3 regions of the Coprobacillus sp. genome follow, and region 2 is predicted to be linked to each of the others. Evidence: predicted binding sites of a transcription regulator. Region 2 holds the regulator's gene; each other region holds the start of a gene.
The links. The regulator HrcA, encoded in region 2, represses chaperone genes, less so after heat shock. The targets are predictions, from matches to a motif close to TTTTAGCACTNNNNNNNNNNNAGTGCTAAAA.

Region 1: AC5M21_RS03635 (lactonase family protein) is a predicted target of HrcA. The motif match lies at 2,057-2,087, and genes of this name have one in related genera.
Region 3: AC5M21_RS06920 (Hsp20/alpha crystallin family protein) is a predicted target of HrcA. The motif match lies at 4,262-4,292, and genes of this name have one in related genera.

What each region holds. Positions count from the first base shown of each region.
Region 1 is NZ_CFJNYH010000006.1:38,262-44,656, forward strand. It holds gene AC5M21_RS03620 (GTP pyrophosphokinase) at 1-267, opposite strand, end outside; gene AC5M21_RS03625 (aminotransferase class I/II-fold pyridoxal phosphate-dependent enzyme) at 344-1,516, opposite strand; gene AC5M21_RS03630 (Lrp/AsnC family transcriptional regulator) at 1,516-2,007, opposite strand; gene AC5M21_RS03635 (lactonase family protein) at 2,112-3,143, shown strand; gene AC5M21_RS03640 (putative bifunctional diguanylate cyclase/phosphodiesterase) at 3,215-5,137, shown strand; gene thiD (bifunctional hydroxymethylpyrimidine kinase/phosphomethylpyrimidine kinase) at 5,228-6,019, opposite strand; gene AC5M21_RS03650 (HAD family hydrolase) at 6,016-6,395, opposite strand, start outside.
Region 2 is NZ_CFJNYH010000020.1:32,052-38,446, forward strand. It holds gene AC5M21_RS08540 (hypothetical protein) at 354-518, shown strand; gene AC5M21_RS08545 (hypothetical protein) at 703-1,029, shown strand; gene hrcA (heat-inducible transcriptional repressor HrcA) at 1,599-2,633, shown strand; gene grpE (nucleotide exchange factor GrpE) at 2,644-3,183, shown strand; gene dnaK (molecular chaperone DnaK) at 3,204-5,018, shown strand; gene dnaJ (molecular chaperone DnaJ) at 5,073-6,194, shown strand; gene AC5M21_RS08570 (C45 family autoproteolytic acyltransferase/hydrolase) at 6,319-6,395, shown strand, end outside.
Region 3 is NZ_CFJNYH010000015.1:18,557-24,951, reverse strand. It holds gene AC5M21_RS06935 (ROK family protein) at 1-361, shown strand, start outside; gene AC5M21_RS06930 (6-phospho-beta-glucosidase) at 496-1,893, shown strand; gene AC5M21_RS06925 (PTS sugar transporter subunit IIC) at 2,175-3,572, shown strand; gene AC5M21_RS06920 (Hsp20/alpha crystallin family protein) at 3,737-4,144, opposite strand; gene AC5M21_RS06915 (Cof-type HAD-IIB family hydrolase) at 4,369-5,232, shown strand; gene vanR (VanR-ABDEGLN family response regulator transcription factor) at 5,312-5,992, shown strand; gene AC5M21_RS06905 (sensor histidine kinase) at 5,985-6,395, shown strand, end outside.

The DNA of each region.
Region 1 (6,395 bases), on a different contig from region 2:
TTTATCTATCGCCTTTTTTATAATACTTTCTGGCTTTTTTAATCTAGACTCAATATGATGAATAGGATTATGATCATATTTCACCTTGAATTCAGAATCTAGTATCTCCAATTTTGTTCGAATTTCTTTAATCCCAGCTTCATAAAGCTGCTCCATACGTAATAAACTATTAACATTTTCCAAAATTGGATTTTTAACAACTTGATTAAGAATATTCTTTTTTAATCTCTTATTATCCAATAATCTTATTTTATCTTTCTTCAACATTTCACAATCTCCTTACCACTATTTAATACAATCGAGATGAACTCATGGTGAACTGATTGAAAAGCAAGAAAAGAGTCTAACGACTCTTTATTTTATCAACAAATATTTTTATTTTCTCTGTTGCGATTTTTAGTTCCTCAATACTATAAGCATATGAAACACGAATGAATCCTTCACCAGCTGGTCCAAATGCTGTTCCTGGTACACATGCTACCTTTTGATCTTCTAAGAGTTTTTCACAAAACTCATCTGAAGATAGTCCTGTTGATTGAATGCATGGGAAAACATAGAATGCACCTAATGGCTTAAATGTTTCTAATCCCATATCATTAAATGTTTTCACAAGAAAATTTCTTCTTGTTCTATATGAATCACGCATTTTCATAACTTCTTCCTGACAGTGTCTTAAACCTTCAATGGCACCATATTGTGCTGGTGATGGGGCTGACATAATAACATATTGATGAATCTTGCACATAGCACTAGACAAAACAGAATTGGAAAGAATATAACCTAAACGCCATCCTGTCATAGCATGTGCCTTTGAAAAACCACTGACAATAATTACTTGATCTTTAATTTCATCAAATGATGCAATTGAACAAAATTCCTCTTCATAACTTATTTCTGCATAAATTTCATCAGATAGAATAATAATTCCAGTCTCTTTTAGGATAGGAACTATCTTTTCATAATCCTCTTTTGTCATAAATCCACCAGTTGGATTAGACGGATAGTTTAACAAAATTGCTTTTGTCTTTGGAGTTATAGCAGCCTTTAATAAATCAGGAGTCAATTTAAATTGATCTTCATGACGAAGATTGATAGCAACTGGAACTCCTCCTGCCAATTCAACACCTGGAGCATAAGCAACATACCCTGGATCTAAAACAATCATTTCATCACCTGGATTAATAATTGAACGAATAGCAATATCTATTCCCTCAGATCCACCCACAGTGACAATACATTCTTTTTCAGGATGATATGATACCTGAAATCTTTTTTTATAGTAATTACATATTTCTTTACGTAATTCTAATAAACCACGATTAGCAGTGTAAAAAGTACGTCCTTTTTCAATAGAATATATTGCTGCTTCTCTTATTGCCCAAGGTGTTGTAAAATCTGGTTCTCCAACTCCAAGAGAAATAACTCCCTCCATTTGTGAGGCCAAATCAAAGAATTTTCTAATTCCACTAGGCTTAATAAGTTTAACACGATCACTCAACATATTTTCATAATCCATTATGGAGTCACCACCAATCTATCATTAGAACCATCTTCATCTTCAATTAAAACAACACCATTATTTTTATATTGTTTTAATACAAAGAATGTTGATGTCCCTGTCACACCATCTAAACATGCTAATTTACTTGCTACAAAGTGAGCAACTTCCTGCATTGTTTTCCCTTTGACTATAGCTACAAATTCAAAACTACCACTTAAGAGATACATTGTATCGACTTCATCAAATTTATAAATACGACTTGCGATTCTATCATAACCATACTCTCTTTCTGGATTTGCATTGATTTGAATCAAGGCAGTGACAATTTCAGCATGAGTTAAATCCCAATTAACAATTGTATGATATCCACAAATGACTTTTTCTTTTTCTAATTCTGTTAATCTATCAATAACATTATCTTTCGTTTCTTCTAAGGCGGCCGCTAGATCAGTAATTTTCATCCTTGCATTTTTCTGTAACAAACTTAGTAATAACTTATCTTCCATAACGATCACTCCTTCTTTTATATTATATTTATTGTAGTACATTTTTTTATATTAGTAAATAGAATATTATTGTGTTAAAATAGATTTATGAAAGGGGTTTACTTATGAAAACATTCTATGTTGCCAGTTATGGAAAAAATAATGATAAGGGAATTTATATCATGAGACTTAATGAAGAGACACTTGAGATGCAACGTGTTCAGCAGATAGTCACGCAGGATTACCCTTCGTATATGATAACTAAAGATCATGTTCTATATGTTGCATATAAAAATGCCAGTTCATTGAATGATGGTGGAGGATTAGGGAGTTTCTCAATTTATAAAGATGAATTAATTCTTAATAATAATTATAATTCTAGTGGAAGATCTTATACACATTTATGTGTTGATGATACTCTCTGTTATATTTTTGCAGCAAATTATCATATTGGTGCAACAGCTTCTTATCAATTAGATAACAAAACAATAACTCAGAAAATTTCTGCTGTAAGACATAAAGGACTTGGACCTGATCTTTTAAAAAGGCAAACTGGACCCCATACTCATTATGTTGGTATTACACCAGATAAACAATTTGTATATTCTGTAGACTTAGGTGCAGATAAAGTTGTTATGTATCGCTTTCATCAAGGGGTATTATTAGAAGATGCTGATTATACTCTCAATGTTATTCCTGGTTCTGGACCACGTCACATGATTTTTTCATATGATGGTCGTTTTGCTTATCTTGTGAATGAAATTGCGAATAATATTATGGTTTTTAAATACTCTGAAGGCCGTTTTACTCTTATTCAAGCTATTCATTGTATTCCTAGACATTTCAAGGGGTTCTCAAGTGCATCTGCTATTCGTATGACATCAACTGGTGAACATTTATTTGTATCTAATCGCGGTCATGATAGTATTGCGATGTATCGTGTCAATAAAGAATCTGGTAAAATATCATTATTGTATATGGTTCATACTGGTAAAGGTCCTAGAGATTTTCATATTATTAATGATCAGTTCTTAATTGTTGGCTGTCAAGGTGATAATCAATTACAAGTATTAACCTTTGATGAAGATAATGAAAAATTACTTATGAGCGACTCAACAATAGATTTACCTGCACCTGTTTGTATAGCATTTGAATAACAGATAGACTCTTCTTAGCATTAAGAAGGGTTTTTATAGTTTGAATATCTTAAATGACAAGGAGGGATATCTTGTATTGGAATATTATACCTGAATGTATATCAATTATCATTCTTCTTATTATATGGTCTTACTCTAGAAAAGGAAGCAATTTACCAACGTTAACAAATCAGTTATTTCAGGCCTGTTTTTTAGTCACATTTCTCGCTATATCTACTAATATTCTATCAACTTGTATGTTGACTTATACTCAAATTTTTCCAATTTGGATGATAGAACTTGTGACGACTATTTACTTTATTTTCACCCCTTTAATGGGAATGATTTATTTCTTATATTCATCAACTCTTATTTACAATCATACAAAACTATCAAAAATAATGTGGTTAGGAACCTTGCCTGGACTTATTTATATCCTTATTGTCCTTTCCAATCCTTTTTCACATATATTGTTTAGTTTATCATCTGAAGGTGTTTACAATCAGGGTTCATTTATTTTTATAACTTACTTGTTATTTTACTTATACTGTTTGTTTTGTCTTATCATTGTGATTATCAATAAGAAAAAAATAAATTATCATATTTACAAGATACTTAGTGTCTTTCCACTTATTGCAGTTGCTGTTATTGTTATTCAACAAATTTATCCAAATATTATCCTCTCTGGAACAGCAGCCACTATGGCTTTATTAATTATTTATCTTCATTTGCAAAATAAGCAATTAACCTTAGATTCTTTAACAAATTTACCTAATCGTTCTGAACTATTTCAAATGATGGAAATATTAATTGAAAAATATGGTCATGATCCATTTGTTTTGCTTGTTATTTCTCTTAGAGATTTTAAGAAGATTAATGAATCATATGGACATGCTATGGGAAACGAATTATTAGTTAAATTTTCAGAGTTTTTATCTTCCATTGCACCATTAAATAGTGTTTATCGTTTTAATGGTGATGAATTTGCTATTTTAATTCAACATGAACAACGTCATTTGGTAAAACAAATTATTGATCTACTTGATAAAAAAACAATCTCTCCCTGGATAATTCAAGATTATAGTTTTTATGTTTCCACTGTTGCTGGAGTTGCAACTTATCCTCAAAGTGCTACAACAGCCGAAAAGATATTGAATGCTGTAGAATATGCTGTTATTCAAGCTAAACGTGATTCATCGAAGCAAGTCCATTACTGTGATGAAAATATTATGAACAGCATCAATAGAAGAGAGAGAATTATTGAGATATTAAAGGATAAAATAGCCAAACAGAGTTTTGAACTCTATTATCAACCTATTATTGATTTAAAAACTGGTAAGTATGATTTTGCTGAATCTCTAGTGAGAATTCCAAACTCATCATTGGGTCCATTATATCCTAATGAATTTATTCCAATTGCTGAAGAAACTGGTCTTATTATAGAAATAACTTATCAGATTCTTGAAAAAGCATGTGAATTTATAAATCATTTATCAAAAGAAAATATTCATATAAAATCTGTACATGTTAATTTTTCAGCTTATCAATTTAATGAATCAAACTTATCAAATAAAGTCATTGAGATTATAGAATCACATCATATCCCTTTATCAAAAATAAAAATAGAATTTACTGAAAGCACAATAGCTAAAAATGTAGAAGTTGTTACTCATTTTGCAAATTATGTAGCCCAAAAAGGAATTCGTATGGGTTTAGATGATTTTGGAACAGGCTACTCTAATATTGCAACAGTTATTGGTATTCCATTTGGTACTATCAAACTTGATAGAAGTTTAATATTAGCTGCTATGGATAATGAAAAGTCAGCTGGTCTTGTTAAAAACATAACACGTTCTTTTCAAGATTTAGGTTGTTCTGTTGTTGCAGAGGGTGTCGAAACGAAAGAACAAAATCAGTTTGTAAAAGATTGTCAAATAGATTTTGTACAAGGCTTCTATTATGCCAAGCCTATGCCTGAAAAAGATGTTATTGAATTCCTAAAACATAATACTTAATCATATTTATTATAAATAAAAGATGAAATACCTTTATTGATAATTAAGTGTATTTCATCTTCTTTTTTATTCCCTATTGAGAAAAATAAACTATCTCTTTTGCTTCAAATTCCAACAATGATTTAATGGTCCACTTCCATGCCCTAAATCAAGATTTGCTTTTAAGGCCCCACTAATATAATCTTTTGCTTTTCGAACACTTGTAATCATATCATATCCAGAAGCTAAATGACTTGCAATAGCACTAGATAAAGTACATCCAGTTCCATGTGTATTTGGATTATCTATATGTTCACATTCTAACCATATTTTTTCATTATTATGATATAACAAGTCATCAGCTCGATCTTCAAAATGGCCACCTTTAATCAAAATATCTCCTTGATACCATTGACGAATATCTTGTGCAGCACGAATCATATCTTCTTTACTTTTTATCTTCTTCCCAATAAGAACTTCTGCTTCTGGTATATTAGGTGTAATAATTTCAGACAAAGGTATCAGTTCATATTTTAATGCATCAAGAGCACTATCTTCAATTAATCGGGATCCACTAGTGGAAACCATAACAGGGTCAACAACAATATGTCTCGCATGATATTGTTTTAATTTCTTAACAATTGTATGTATTAATTCTGTTTCTGACACCATTCCTATTTTCAATGCATCTGGAAAAATATCGTTAAAAACGCAGTCAAATTGTTCCTCCAGAAAATCTGGAGTTACATTCATAATATCTTTAACACCTAGTGTATTTTGAGCAACAAGAGCGGTTATAATACTCATCCCATACACGTTATGTGCCATAAATGTCTTCAAGTCCGCCTGAACACCTGCTCCCCCTGTAGGATCAGTCCCAGCAATAGTCAAAACAGTATTCATATTCTATCCTCCATCTCTATAAATGATTCATAATGTTCATGAGCAATTCCACATATCTTGTCCCAATCTTTTTGATTAGCCTGATCATAAATTGCTTTTACATAACAACCTGCATTTACTGCTGTCTCAATTGCATATAATGCATCTTCTACAACGACACATTCTTTCACTTTTAAATTCATACTTTTTACAAGAGTTAAATAACTTTCGATCTCTGTTTTATTATATCCACAAGTTTGACACGAATAAATATTCTGGAAATAGTGGAAAAGATTCAATCGCATGAGAGCTTTTGTTGCAAGTTCAACGGAACCAGCAGTGAATGCAACAATTTGATAATTCTTATCAAAACATTTTTCTATAACTTTTCGTGCTC
Region 2 (6,395 bases):
AAAAAATGAATCTGATTGATTTTTAAAACATTGACAATAAACGAAAAAATTGTTATTTACTTCTTTGCGCTTGGGAACAGTTATTGGCATAGTCTTAATTATTGTATTTATTAATATTTGATCACTTTAAATCTTCATAAAATAGTAAGTCAATAAAGATATCAAGATAATTGCTCTTTGTACTGTTGATTTTACAAATAGGGATTATAAATGTATAGTGAATAAGAGGTGAGAGTGAAGGTGATGATGAGTTATTTTGGTGGTGCAATGACTATAGCATGTTTTTGCTTATTTATACTTTTATTAAAGTTTTTAATTTTAAGGTCATTAAGGTCTATTTATGGATAGTTGAAATGACTATTCTATGGTCAACAGTCATGCGTTTTTTAGAAAATGAAGTCTTAAATCTAGGTACATTGCTTGTTTTTCTATTTGTTCAAGGGATGCTTATTTATTTTATCAAGATTGATTATCGAAAAGATGTTTGTCGAAAGGATATCTATTTAAAAATATTATAAAGTCATTTTGTTCCACTGATTGTAATGGGGATACCAAAGGTGAAGGAAGAAGTTGATGAATTTATAAAGACATTAGATGACCTATTGAGAAACTCTGATCAAATGAAAAAAAAGAGCTTTTTACTTTTTTGTATATGATGCAGGATATATATATAATCAGGCTTTATTTCTAAGAAAGTCTGATATGTATCTTTTTATTGAAGATAAAGAGTTTTTAGAGTTAGATGTTGAAGAAAATGGGAAAGGTGGTAGTGCTACATTAGCAAGGAATTTAAAGGGATTATGGAATAGAAGTAGTGCCATTAGAAAAATCGCATCATATCAATGTGGTATCACAGCTGGTTTTATGAAATCTTTAGCTACTATTGCTTATTGGAAAGGTGTTGCATTATTTGGACCTGCAATCGCTAACGCTGCGTTATATATTGGTGGTGTAGCGTTTATGTGTGCAGCAGTATTAGGAGTTGGAGTGGCTGTATTATATTTAGATAAACATAGAGTATTTTATTAATATATGGGGGATTTATCCCTCATATATTAATAATTATAAGGAGGATACTTTTTTATGAGAACATTCAAATATTTTAAACTTATATTAGCTTGTTTAGATTTGTTTTCTGCATGATTGTTATATATTATATATATTCCTGTTTTGTTGTTTATATGTGTTAGTTGCTAGTTTTTATCTATGTGTATTTAGTAAAAAATAAGAACTATTATAGGAAAAACTCAACTATACGATTGGTTCGAAATGATCCGTTCGATGATTGTTAATGTTCTCATTGTGTGGTTTAGGTTTAGCAGGATTTTGTTTTTAGAACTGAAAAGGATGCTACAAGATATTTTTACTTATTTTATGAAACAACAAAAAGAACTAAGGAAAACGTATTTAAGAAACATCCTGTTGATATTCATATATGTATTGATCTCTTTTGTTTATATAAAGGGGAGTGCAGAGTTGATAACTGAATTGAATTCAGTTATTTTTGTTTTTTAGCACAAAAGTGTTGACAGTGCTAAAAACATGAGTATAATAAAATTAGCACAAAGATAAAAGGAGTGCTAAAAGGAGGTTGTGATATGCTGAGTGCACGACAATTGCTTATATTCAAGTGTATTGTTGAAGAGTTTGTTGAAACAGCTGAACCAGTTGGTTCAAAAACACTTATGACAAAGTATATGCTTCCTTATTCAAGTGCGACAATTCGTAATGAAATGTCATTTCTTGAAGAAAATGGATATTTAGAAAAAACACATACGTCATCAGGACGTGTGCCCTCAACACAAGGGTATCGCTTTTATGTCAATACATTAATGCAGCCTAATGTTGATGACGATGTCAAAAATCAAGTTGCTATGATTCTTGGTGACCGGCATCGCTCTTTAAATGAGATTATTCAGGAAAGTTGTCAAATTTTAAGTGAACTTACTCATTTGACTACAGTAGCTTTAGGTCCTAATTCTGATTATGAACGATTGCAAAATATTACACTTGTTCCTTTGACAGAGCATAGTGTGACAGCAATTATTGTAACAGACAAAGGGCATGTTGAAAATCGTATTTTTAAAGTTAAGAATAATGCTTATTTAGAAGATTTAACAAGTTGTGTGAATGTTATGAATGATTTGTTGGATGGAACACCAATTAATCAAGTGGCTTATCGCTTGGAAAGAGATGTGCGGCCAATATTGAGTGCTCGAATTAAAGAACATGAAGTTTTATTCAATGCGTTTTTAGAATCATTTATGAAATTCGCCAATAGTAATGTTTATTTCTCGGGTAAAGAAAATATGTTGTATCAACCTGAATATAATGATGTGAATAAACTTAGACAGCTGGTCTCTGCTTTTGAGAATTCACAGTCATGGAAAAGTTTAGAACCTATTGCTATTGAAGAGGGTGTAAGTGTAAGGATTGGAAGTGAATCACCCATTGAAGATTTAAGTGATGTCTCTGTCATCAGTGCATCGTTTAAAACAGGCAATGAATCCAAAGGATCAATATCGGTTATAGGGCCAACACGTATGCCTTATGAAAAAGTTGTTTCTTTGGTTGAGTATATTTCTAAAAGTTTAGAAACAGTTTTGCTAAGCAATGATGAAGATGATGAATAGAGGTGAAAGTATGGCAAAGGAAAAGAAAGAAAAAAAAGTTGATGAAGAAGTAAAGCAAGAAGAAACAGAAGTTGTTGAAGAAACAGCAACTGATTCACTTGAGGATAAAGTTGCAAAGCTTGAAGAAGAAGTGAATACATGGAAGACGGATTATTATAAAGTTTTTGCAGATATGGAAAACTCAAAGAGAAGGTTAGAAAAAGAACATCAAAACTCTATGAAATTTATGATGCAAGATTTTATTGAAGAATTACTTCCTGTAGTTGACAATTTTGAACGTTCTTTGAATGTTCAGGAACCGAGTGAAGAAATTCAAACATTCTTAAAAGGGTATCAAATGATTTTTGATCAGTTAATGGCTATTCTTGAAAAGAATGGTGTTGAAGCGATTGAAGCTCAAGGTAAGGAATTTGATCCAAATTTCCATCAGGCTGTGATGACAACCAACGATGAAAATTTTGATTCAAATATCGTTGTGGAAGAACTTCAAAAAGGTTATAAATTGAAAGATCGCGTTATTCGTGCATCTTTAGTTAAAGTTAATGAATAGTTATAAGGAGGATTTATATTATGGGAAACAAAATTATTGGTATTGATTTAGGTACTACAAACTCATGCGTAAGTGTGATGGAAAATGGAGAAGCAAAAGTTATTGCAAATCCTGAAGGATTAAGAACAACTGCATCAGTTGTTGCATTCAAAAATGGAGAAATCGTTGTTGGTGAAGCTGCAAAACGTCAAGCTGTTACTAATAAAGATACAGTTATGTCTGTAAAAAGACATATGGGTACAAATTATAAAGAAAATGTAAATGGTAAAGAATATACACCTCAAGAAATCTCTGCAATGATTTTACAAAACTTAAAAGCAACTGCAGAAGCATATTTGGGTGAAACAGTTACAAAAGCAGTTATTACTGTACCAGCATATTTCAATGATGCACAAAGACAAGCTACAAAAGATGCTGGTAAAATTGCGGGACTAGATGTTGAACGTATCATTAACGAACCTACTGCTGCTGCTTTAGCATTTGGTGTTGATAAATTAGATACTGAACAAAAAGTATTGGTATATGACTTAGGAGGAGGAACATTTGACGTTTCAATCCTTGATTTGGCAGATGGTATGTTTGAAGTATTAGCGACAGCTGGAGATAACCGTTTAGGTGGAGATGACTTTGATGAAAAAGTTATGAACTGGATTGTTGCTGAATTTAAAAAGGATCAAGGTGTTGATTTGAGTGCTGATAAAATGGCAATGCAACGTGTTAAAGAAGCTGCTGAAAAAGCGAAAAAAGATTTATCAGGAGTTATGCAAACACAAATTTCATTACCATTTATCTCTGCTGGTGCAGCAGGTCCATTGCATTTAGAATTAACATTAACAAGAGCTAAATTTGATGAATTAACTAAAGATTTGGTTGTTCGTACTGAAGGACCAGTGAAACAAGCATTAAGTGATGCTGGTATTTCTCCAAGTGAAATTGATCAAGTTTTATTGGTAGGTGGATCTACTCGTATTATTGCTGTACAAGAATCAGTGAAAAGATTACTTGGAAAAGAACCTAACAAATCAGTGAATCCTGATGAAGTTGTATCTATGGGTGCAGCTATTCAAGGTGGAGTTATTACTGGTGATGTTAAAGATATCGTTTTATTAGATGTTACACCATTATCATTAGGTATTGAAACTATGGGTGGAGTTATGACTGTATTAATTGAAAGAAATACAACAATTCCAACAACAAAATCACAAATTTTCTCTACTGCTGCAGATAATCAGCCAGCTGTTGATATCAATGTATTACAAGGTGAAAGATCTATGGCTAAAGATAATAAACAATTAGGTTTATTTAAATTAGATGGTATTGAACCAGCTCCAAGAGGTGTTCCACAAATTGAGGTTACATTCAGTATTGATGTTAATGGTATTGTTAATGTTAAAGCGAAAGATATGAAATCACAAAAAGAACAATCTATTACAATTCAAAATTCAACTGGATTAAGTGATGAAGAAATTGATAGAATGGTAAAAGAGGCTGAAGCTAATAAGGCTGAAGATGAACAAAAACGTAAAGATATTGAAACAAGAAATAAAGCAGAACAAATGATTAATGAAATTGATAAAGCATTAGCTGAACAAGGTGATAAGATTGATGAAAATCAAAAAACACAAGCAACTGCTTTAAGAGATGAATTAAAGAAAGCTTTAGATGATAATGATATGGCTACACTTGAAACTAAGATGACTGAATTAGAACAAGTTGCACAACAAATGGCAGCATATCAATATCAACAAGGTCAAGGAGCTAATCCGACAGGTGATACACAAACAGCATCAAATAATGATGATGTTGTCGATGCAGACTTTACAGAAAAAAATTAGGATAGTATAAAGCCAAGGCTTTGCCTTGGTTTTATCTAGTCAAGAGGTGAGAATATGGCTGATAAAAGAGATTATTATGAGGTGCTTGGTGTTTCTAAAAGTGCCAGTGCAGATGAAATCAAACGTGCATATCGAAAAATGGCTAAGAAATATCACCCTGATGTTAACAAGGATCCTGGTGCAGAAGATAAATTTAAAGAAGTACAAGAAGCGTATGATGTTTTATCAGATGATAATAAAAAAGCTGCATATGATCGTTATGGTCATGCGGCATTTGATCAATCAGGAGGATTTGGAGGAGCTGGCGGATTCGGTGGATTTGGTGGCTTTGAAGATGTTGACTTAGGAGATATTTTTGGTTCATTCTTTGGTGGTGGAGGACAGCGTCAAAGAAAGACAGGTCCAATGCGTGGGGAAGATCGTTTTGTTCAATTAGAGATTGACTTCATGGATGCAATCAAAGGTAAGAAAACAGAGATTAAAATTAATTTTGATGAACAGTGTTCGCATTGTCATGGAAGTGGAGCAAAGTCACCTGATGATGTTCAAACGTGTTCACGTTGTGGTGGTACTGGAACAATCCGTACACAACAACGTTCACCATTTGGTACATTTGTGAACCAAACAACTTGCCCTGATTGTAATGGAACTGGTAAAGTTGTTAAAGAAAAATGTGATCATTGTAAGGGTAAAGGATATATCAATAAAAATATTACTGTTGAACTAAATATACCTGCTGGTATTAATACACATCAACAGTTACGTGTTCAAGGTAAAGGACATAGAGGTGCCAATGGTGGACAAAATGGAGATCTTTATGTAGAAATTTATGTAAGACCACATCAGCATTTTCAACGTGATGGTAAGAACATTTATATAACAATTCCAATTTCGGCAGTAGATGCAACTTTAGGATGTGATGTTGATGTTCCAACTGTTTATGGTGATGTTACACTCAAGGTGCCTGAAGGTACCCAACCTGGAACAACTTTACGTCTTAAGGGAAAAGGTGTTAAGGATTTACGTAGTGATAATTATGGAGATCAGTTTGTTAAAATTGATGTTAAGATTCCAACTAAACTTTCTAGAGATGAGAAAGATTTGTATACTAAGTTAAGAAAGAATGCTAAAAAAGATTCCATTTTTGAGCAATTCAAAAAAGGATTTAAGAAGTAAAAAAGATAGTGCCCTTCAGCACTATCTTTTTTACTTTAAAATATTTAATTAAATTTTTTAAAGTATATTGACATTGTGATAATCTTTGTTATAATACAACAAGTTGGAAATTTGGAGGGAAAGTATGAACTGGAAGAAAATATTAAAAAGAACCTTATTGACTATATTGGTTATAGTGATTGTTGCTGGAAGTGTTTTTTA
Region 3 (6,395 bases), on a different contig from region 2:
GATGTCAGCTTTAATTACTATTTATAATCAGATTGCTAATGAACCTTTACAATATGGAACAGAAATATGTGAAAGATATTTAAATAATGAAGAGAATGCTTTAAAGGCCATGAATCAATGGTGTACAAATATCATCTTTGTTTTGAATACCATCACACTTTGTTATAATCCTGAGGTTATCTGTATTGGTGGGGGAATTTCTGAGGAACAATGGTTTATACAAAAGATTCAAAAAATGTACCAAGAGCTCATTCCTAAACGTTTTGCATCTTTGGTGACAACGAAGATTAAAAGTTGTCAGTATCATAATGATGCCAATCTCTTAGGGGCAGTTCTATATACGATTTCAAATAGAGAATAGTGAAACACTGTTCTTTTTTTATTGTTTTAAAGAGTTGAAATTGAGGAACTCTGTTCAAAGTATTGTAAGAGATATTGTTTATTTAAAGAGATACTATAGAATAGTGGTATCAAAAGGAAAGAAGGAATATTGATATGTCAAAAGGTGTTAAAATTGTAACAATTGGTGGAGGAAGTAGTTATACTCCAGAATTAATGGAGGGATTTATCAAAAGATATGATGAACTTCCAATCAGAGAAATTTGGTTAGTAGATATTGAGGACGGTAAAGAAAAAATGGAAATCGTTGGAGCTATGGCTCAACGTATGTGGGATGCATCTCCTTATGATGTCAAAGTTCATATGACTTTAGACAGAAGAGAAGCATTACCTGGTGCTGACTTCGTTACAACTCAATTCCGTGTTGGTTTATTGAATGCTCGTATTAAAGATGAAAGAATTCCTTTCTCTTATGGAATGCTAGGACAAGAAACAAATGGTGCTGGAGGAATCTTCAAGGCTTTTAGAACAATTCCAGTGATCTTAGGTGTTGTTGAAGATATGAAAGAATTATGTCCTGATGCATGGTTAATCAACTTCACGAATCCAAGTGGAATGGTTACAGAAGCAGTTATGAAATATGGAAAATGGGATAAGGTTATTGGATTATGTAATGTGCCAGTAAGTGCAATGATGAAAGAACCAGAAACAATTGGGAAAACATTAGATCAATTAACTTATAAATTTGCTGGATTAAATCATTTCCACTGGCATAGAGTTTATGATGAAAATGGAAAAGAAGTGACTCAGGATATTATTGATGCTATGTATGAAGGTAAAGATAGCGGTATTCCTGTTAATATTCACAAAGTTCCATTCTTTAAAGAACAGCTAGATGCAATGAAAATGTTACCTTGTGGATATCATAGATATTACTATCGTCAACAAGAAATGTTAGCACATGGATTAGAAGAATACAGTGATCCAGAAGTGGGAACACGTGGACAACAAGTGAAACAAACAGAAGCAGAATTGTTTGAATTATATAAAGATCCAAACTTAGATCATAAACCAGAACAATTAGCAAAACGTGGAGGAGCTCATTATTCAGATGCAGCATGTGAAACAATTGCATCAATCTATTCAAATGCCAATAGACACATTGTTGTCACAACAAAGAATAATGGAGCAGTACCAGATTTACCAGCAGACTGTGCAGTAGAAGTCTCTGCATATATTGGATCAACAGGAGCAAAAGCAATCGCTTTTGGAGAATTACAACCAGCTGAAAAAGGATGGTTACAATGTATGAAGAACATGGAACACTGTGTTGAAGCAGCAGCAGTCACAGGAGATTATGGAATGGCATTACAGGCATTTATTTTAAATCCACAAATTCCATCAGGAGAAAAAGCAAAACAAGTCTTAGATGAATTGTTATTAGCACATAAGAAATACTTACCACAATTTGCAGCAAAGATTGCAGAATTAGAAGCAGCAGGTGTTACTATTAAAGATGATGTTGCTAGAGAATTAGTAGAGGATGGGAAATAGAAATTCTTTCTCTATATTAGGTATATAAAAATAAGGAAGTTTTAAAATCATTGAATTTGTCAATGAAATTAATTCTTCCTTTTTGTTTTTCACCCAAATGTGGGTAAGCACCAAAATAGAAGTCTTTGATTTCTATTTTTTTCTTTTATGGAACAGTGTTTCTTATATTGAAAAAAGAAGATGATAAATTGGGGAACAATGTGCCTAAGGTCCTTTATAATATTGAGAGATTTGTCGAAAAACATATAATAGAAGTATATTCAAAAGAGGGAGGAAAGAATATGGATGCTTTTGCTGATAAGCTAGGACGTGTTGGAGCATGGTGTGGACAGAATAAATATTTGTCTGCTATCAAAAATGCGTTTCAAAATTTTATGCCAGCAACTATTGCTGGAGCCATTGGTGTTTTGTGGACAAATGTACTTATTAATGACAGAGTTGTAAATGGAGCACCTCAAGGTTTAGGGGGATTAATTTCAGGAATTATGGTGTTGGAACCATTGAATGCTATTTTCTCTGCTATTCAATTTGCAACAATCTCTTGTATTTCAATTGGTATTGTTATTCTTGTTGCACAAGAAATTGGTGAAATGAATGGAGAATCAGGAATCTTTAGTGCCGTTTTAGGATTTGTTTCATGGATGGTTGTCACTCCAAATACTTATGGAATGGCTGGACAAACAGTTACGCTTGCAGACTCAACAACAAAGGTTGTTTCAGACTTTTTACCAAAAGGGGCAACTGTTGCTGATTTTGGTGGAATTTCATCTCGTTATACTGGCGCCACTGGTCTATTTACGGCCTTAATTGTTGGGATTATTGCATTAGAAATCTTTGGATTTTTAAGAAAAATGGATGCATTGAAAATTAAGATGCCGGATCAAGTCCCACCAGGTGTTGCTAAATCTTTTGAAATCTTAATACCAGCATTTTTAACAGTCACAATTGTAGGAACTTTAGGATTTATCATTCAAAGTGTTTCTGGTCATTATGTCAATGATGTTATCTTTCAGTTAGTACAGGATCCACTTGGAAATATTATTGGGAATAATTTACTTGCTGTTTTGTTGTTATTTGTAATTATTTCATTATTTTGGTTAGTTGGTATTCATGGCAATAACATGGTAGAAGCGATTAATCAATCTATCTTTAGATCATTGTTATATGCTAATACTGCTGCTTATACTTCTGCCACATATAGTGGGCAACAAGATATTCCAAATATTCTCAATTTAACAATGTTAGAGATGTTTGGAAAATGGGGTGGCTCAGGATTAACATTATCTCTTGTTATTGCTATATTTATTTTTGGTAAACGTGAAGATAATCGTGCTATTGCGACATTATCAGTTGTTCCAGGTTTATTCAATATTAATGAAACAGTGACATTTGGTATGCCAATTGTCTTAAATCCTATTTTAGGAATACCCTTTATTTTAGCCCCATGTCTATCTTTAACAATTGGTTATTTCTTAACTGTTGTTGGATTCTGTCCAAAAGTTGTTCTAGAAGTTCCTTGGACAATGCCACCATTATTAATGGGATTTTTAGCAACTGGTGGAAATATCATGGGAGCTATCTCACAACTCATAGCTATTGTCGTTTGTGTTGTCATTTATGCACCATTCTTAATCGCTTATGAAAAATATCAAAATAAACAATCTGAAAAAATTGATTAATTGAACTTCTATTCATATTTTTGACAAAAATAAAACTATTTTTGTGAAATGAACCCCATTGTTTGGATATATAAATAATGGTGGTTCATTTTATTATGACGAAGCTAACAAGAAAAAAATATATGAAAAAGCCAGTTGACTTCAAAGTCAACTGACCTTTTCTCCTATTGAATAGGAATAAATTTTTTATCTTCAATTTGTGGAGTTGTATCTTTTGGAAGAGCAATTTTCAATTCTCCATTATCAAATGAAGCTTGAATATCTTCTTCTTTAATCTTGTCACCAACATAGAAATTACGACTGCAACTTCCACTATAACGTTCACGTCTAATGACATGACCATCATTATCTTTTTCTTCATTATTATAGTTCTTTGTTGCATTAATCATTAAATATCCATCTTTTAATTCAAGTTGAATATCTTCCTTTTTATAACCAGGAAGTTCCATATTCAACATATATTGATCATCCTTTTCAACAATATCTGTACGCATACTGTCAACTGAAGAATAATCAAATGGATCATGGAATAAATCATCAAACATATCATTAAATGCAGGTAGGAATTTCATAAAACATCGCCTCTTTCTTTTTTTATTTCTTTAACAATTAGATTTCAGTATAACTGAAAATGAAATTAACTACCTCATTAGGGACCTTCCCTAACTACACTTATATTATATCACTATTTTTAGCACTGTCAATATAAGAGTGCTAAAAAATAAAATTTCAATTTAAGTAAATTTTTAAAGAGATTAAAAAATTATGATATGCTAATAAAAATAGGAGGTAGACAATGATTAAATTAGTTGTTAGTGATATGGATGGAACATTACTTGGAAAATCAAAGGGGGTCAGCATCCCTAATAGAAATGCAATACAGAGATTATCTGAGCATAATATAGAGTTTGCTATAGCATCAGGTAGAGATTATAATGGTGTCTATCAAATTATTCATGAATTAGGAATTGAGTGTGAGGCTATCTTAGGTAATGGTGCACAGTATGTGGATGTAAAAGGCAATATCTTGATGGAATGTTATATGCAGAAAACAATTTATAAAGATGTTGTCAAAATATTTGACGATGCATCAATCCCTTATATGGTTTTTACAACAAAAGGTTTTTATGCGACAGAGCCACAAAGAGTGCGAGATTTATTTGTTCAAAGATGCGTCAATTTTTTTCATCAACCTTATGGTGAATATGACAAGGGTGGTAAGTTTGAAAATTCAACTTGTAACTTTTTGCAGGCAATTGGAAATGTTGATGACTTTTTAAAACAAGATTTTGAAATTATTAAAGTTGAGGCCTTTTCATTGGATGCAAGTGAAATTGCTCCTGCTAAAGAAAAACTTCAATTTGTCCCAATGATTTCATATTTATCATCTTTTTCTGATAATGTTGAAGTGACAGATCAAAATGCTCAAAAAGGACTTATTCTTGAAAAAGTTGCTAAGCTTAAAAATTTATCAAAAGATGAAATTGTTGTCATAGGAGATGGTATGAATGATTTAACGATGTTTCAACATTTTCCTTATGCTTTTGCACCTGCTAATGCCGATTTAGAAATTCAAAATTTAGCTTATCAGATTGTTGCAGATTGTGAAGATGATGGCTTTGCTGAAGTTATAGATATTATTTTTAAGGATTTGATGTAACAAATCCTTTTTTTCTTAAGAGTTTCTTAAAGAATTCACATAAATAATGTAGTATAATGTAGAAAAATGGGGTGAATACATGAAAGTATTAGTTGTTGACGATGAAAAAGAGATTGCTGATTTAGTTGAATTATATTTAAAAAATGATGGTTTTGAAGTTTATAAGTTCTATACTGGAAATGAGGCATTGCAATGTGTTGATGTACAAGATATCGATTTGGCTATTTTAGATATTATGTTACCGGATATTAGTGGATTAGAAATCTGTCAGACAATAAGAGAAAATTATAATTTTCCAATTATTATGCTGACTGCTAAAGAAACTGAGATTGACAAGATTACGGGTTTAACAATTGGGGCAGATGATTATGTGACAAAACCATTTCGTCCTTTGGAATTAATGGCACGTGTAAAAGCACAGTTACGTCGTTATAAAACGATGACTCCAAAAGAAGAAAAGAATATGGTGACAATTGGTGCTTTAACAATTGATCAAGATAATCACCAATGTATTTTAAATAATCAAACACTTTCTTTAACACCAACAGAATTTTCAATTCTTTGGTTACTATGTAAACATAAAGGCAAAGTTGTAACTGTTGATCAGATTTTTCAGGAACTTTGGGGTGAAAAGTATTATACAAATTCTAGCAGTTCTATTATGGTACATATTCGTCATTTAAGAGAAAAGATGGATGATTCAGCAGAAAATCCTAAATATATTCAAACTGTATGGGGAGTAGGTTATAAAATTGGGTAAAGATTATACAAGAAGATTTCAAACTGAAATTTTAAAAAAGCATTTCATGATTGCCTTGATATCTATTGTTATTATGTTATTGTTTTATTTTTTTGTAGATAATTTCTATAATGGTGCAGTTATTAATTTTATTCAAGATGTTTTTGGTTGGGATTTTGCATCATTTATATTACGAAATCAAACAGCTTTTGTATTTATTACAATTTTAGTTGTTTTGTTATTGAATTCTTTAATTGTTGAGGTTTATTCTATTCAAAAGATTTCTCATGTTTTTTCACAGATGAAAATCTTGTTTCAAAAAGATGATCAAAGAATTGTGTTGGATGAATCCTTACAAGAACTTGAAGATGATTTTAATGAGTTAAAAAGAGAAAGTATTGAAAATGAGAAGAAGGCTATTAAG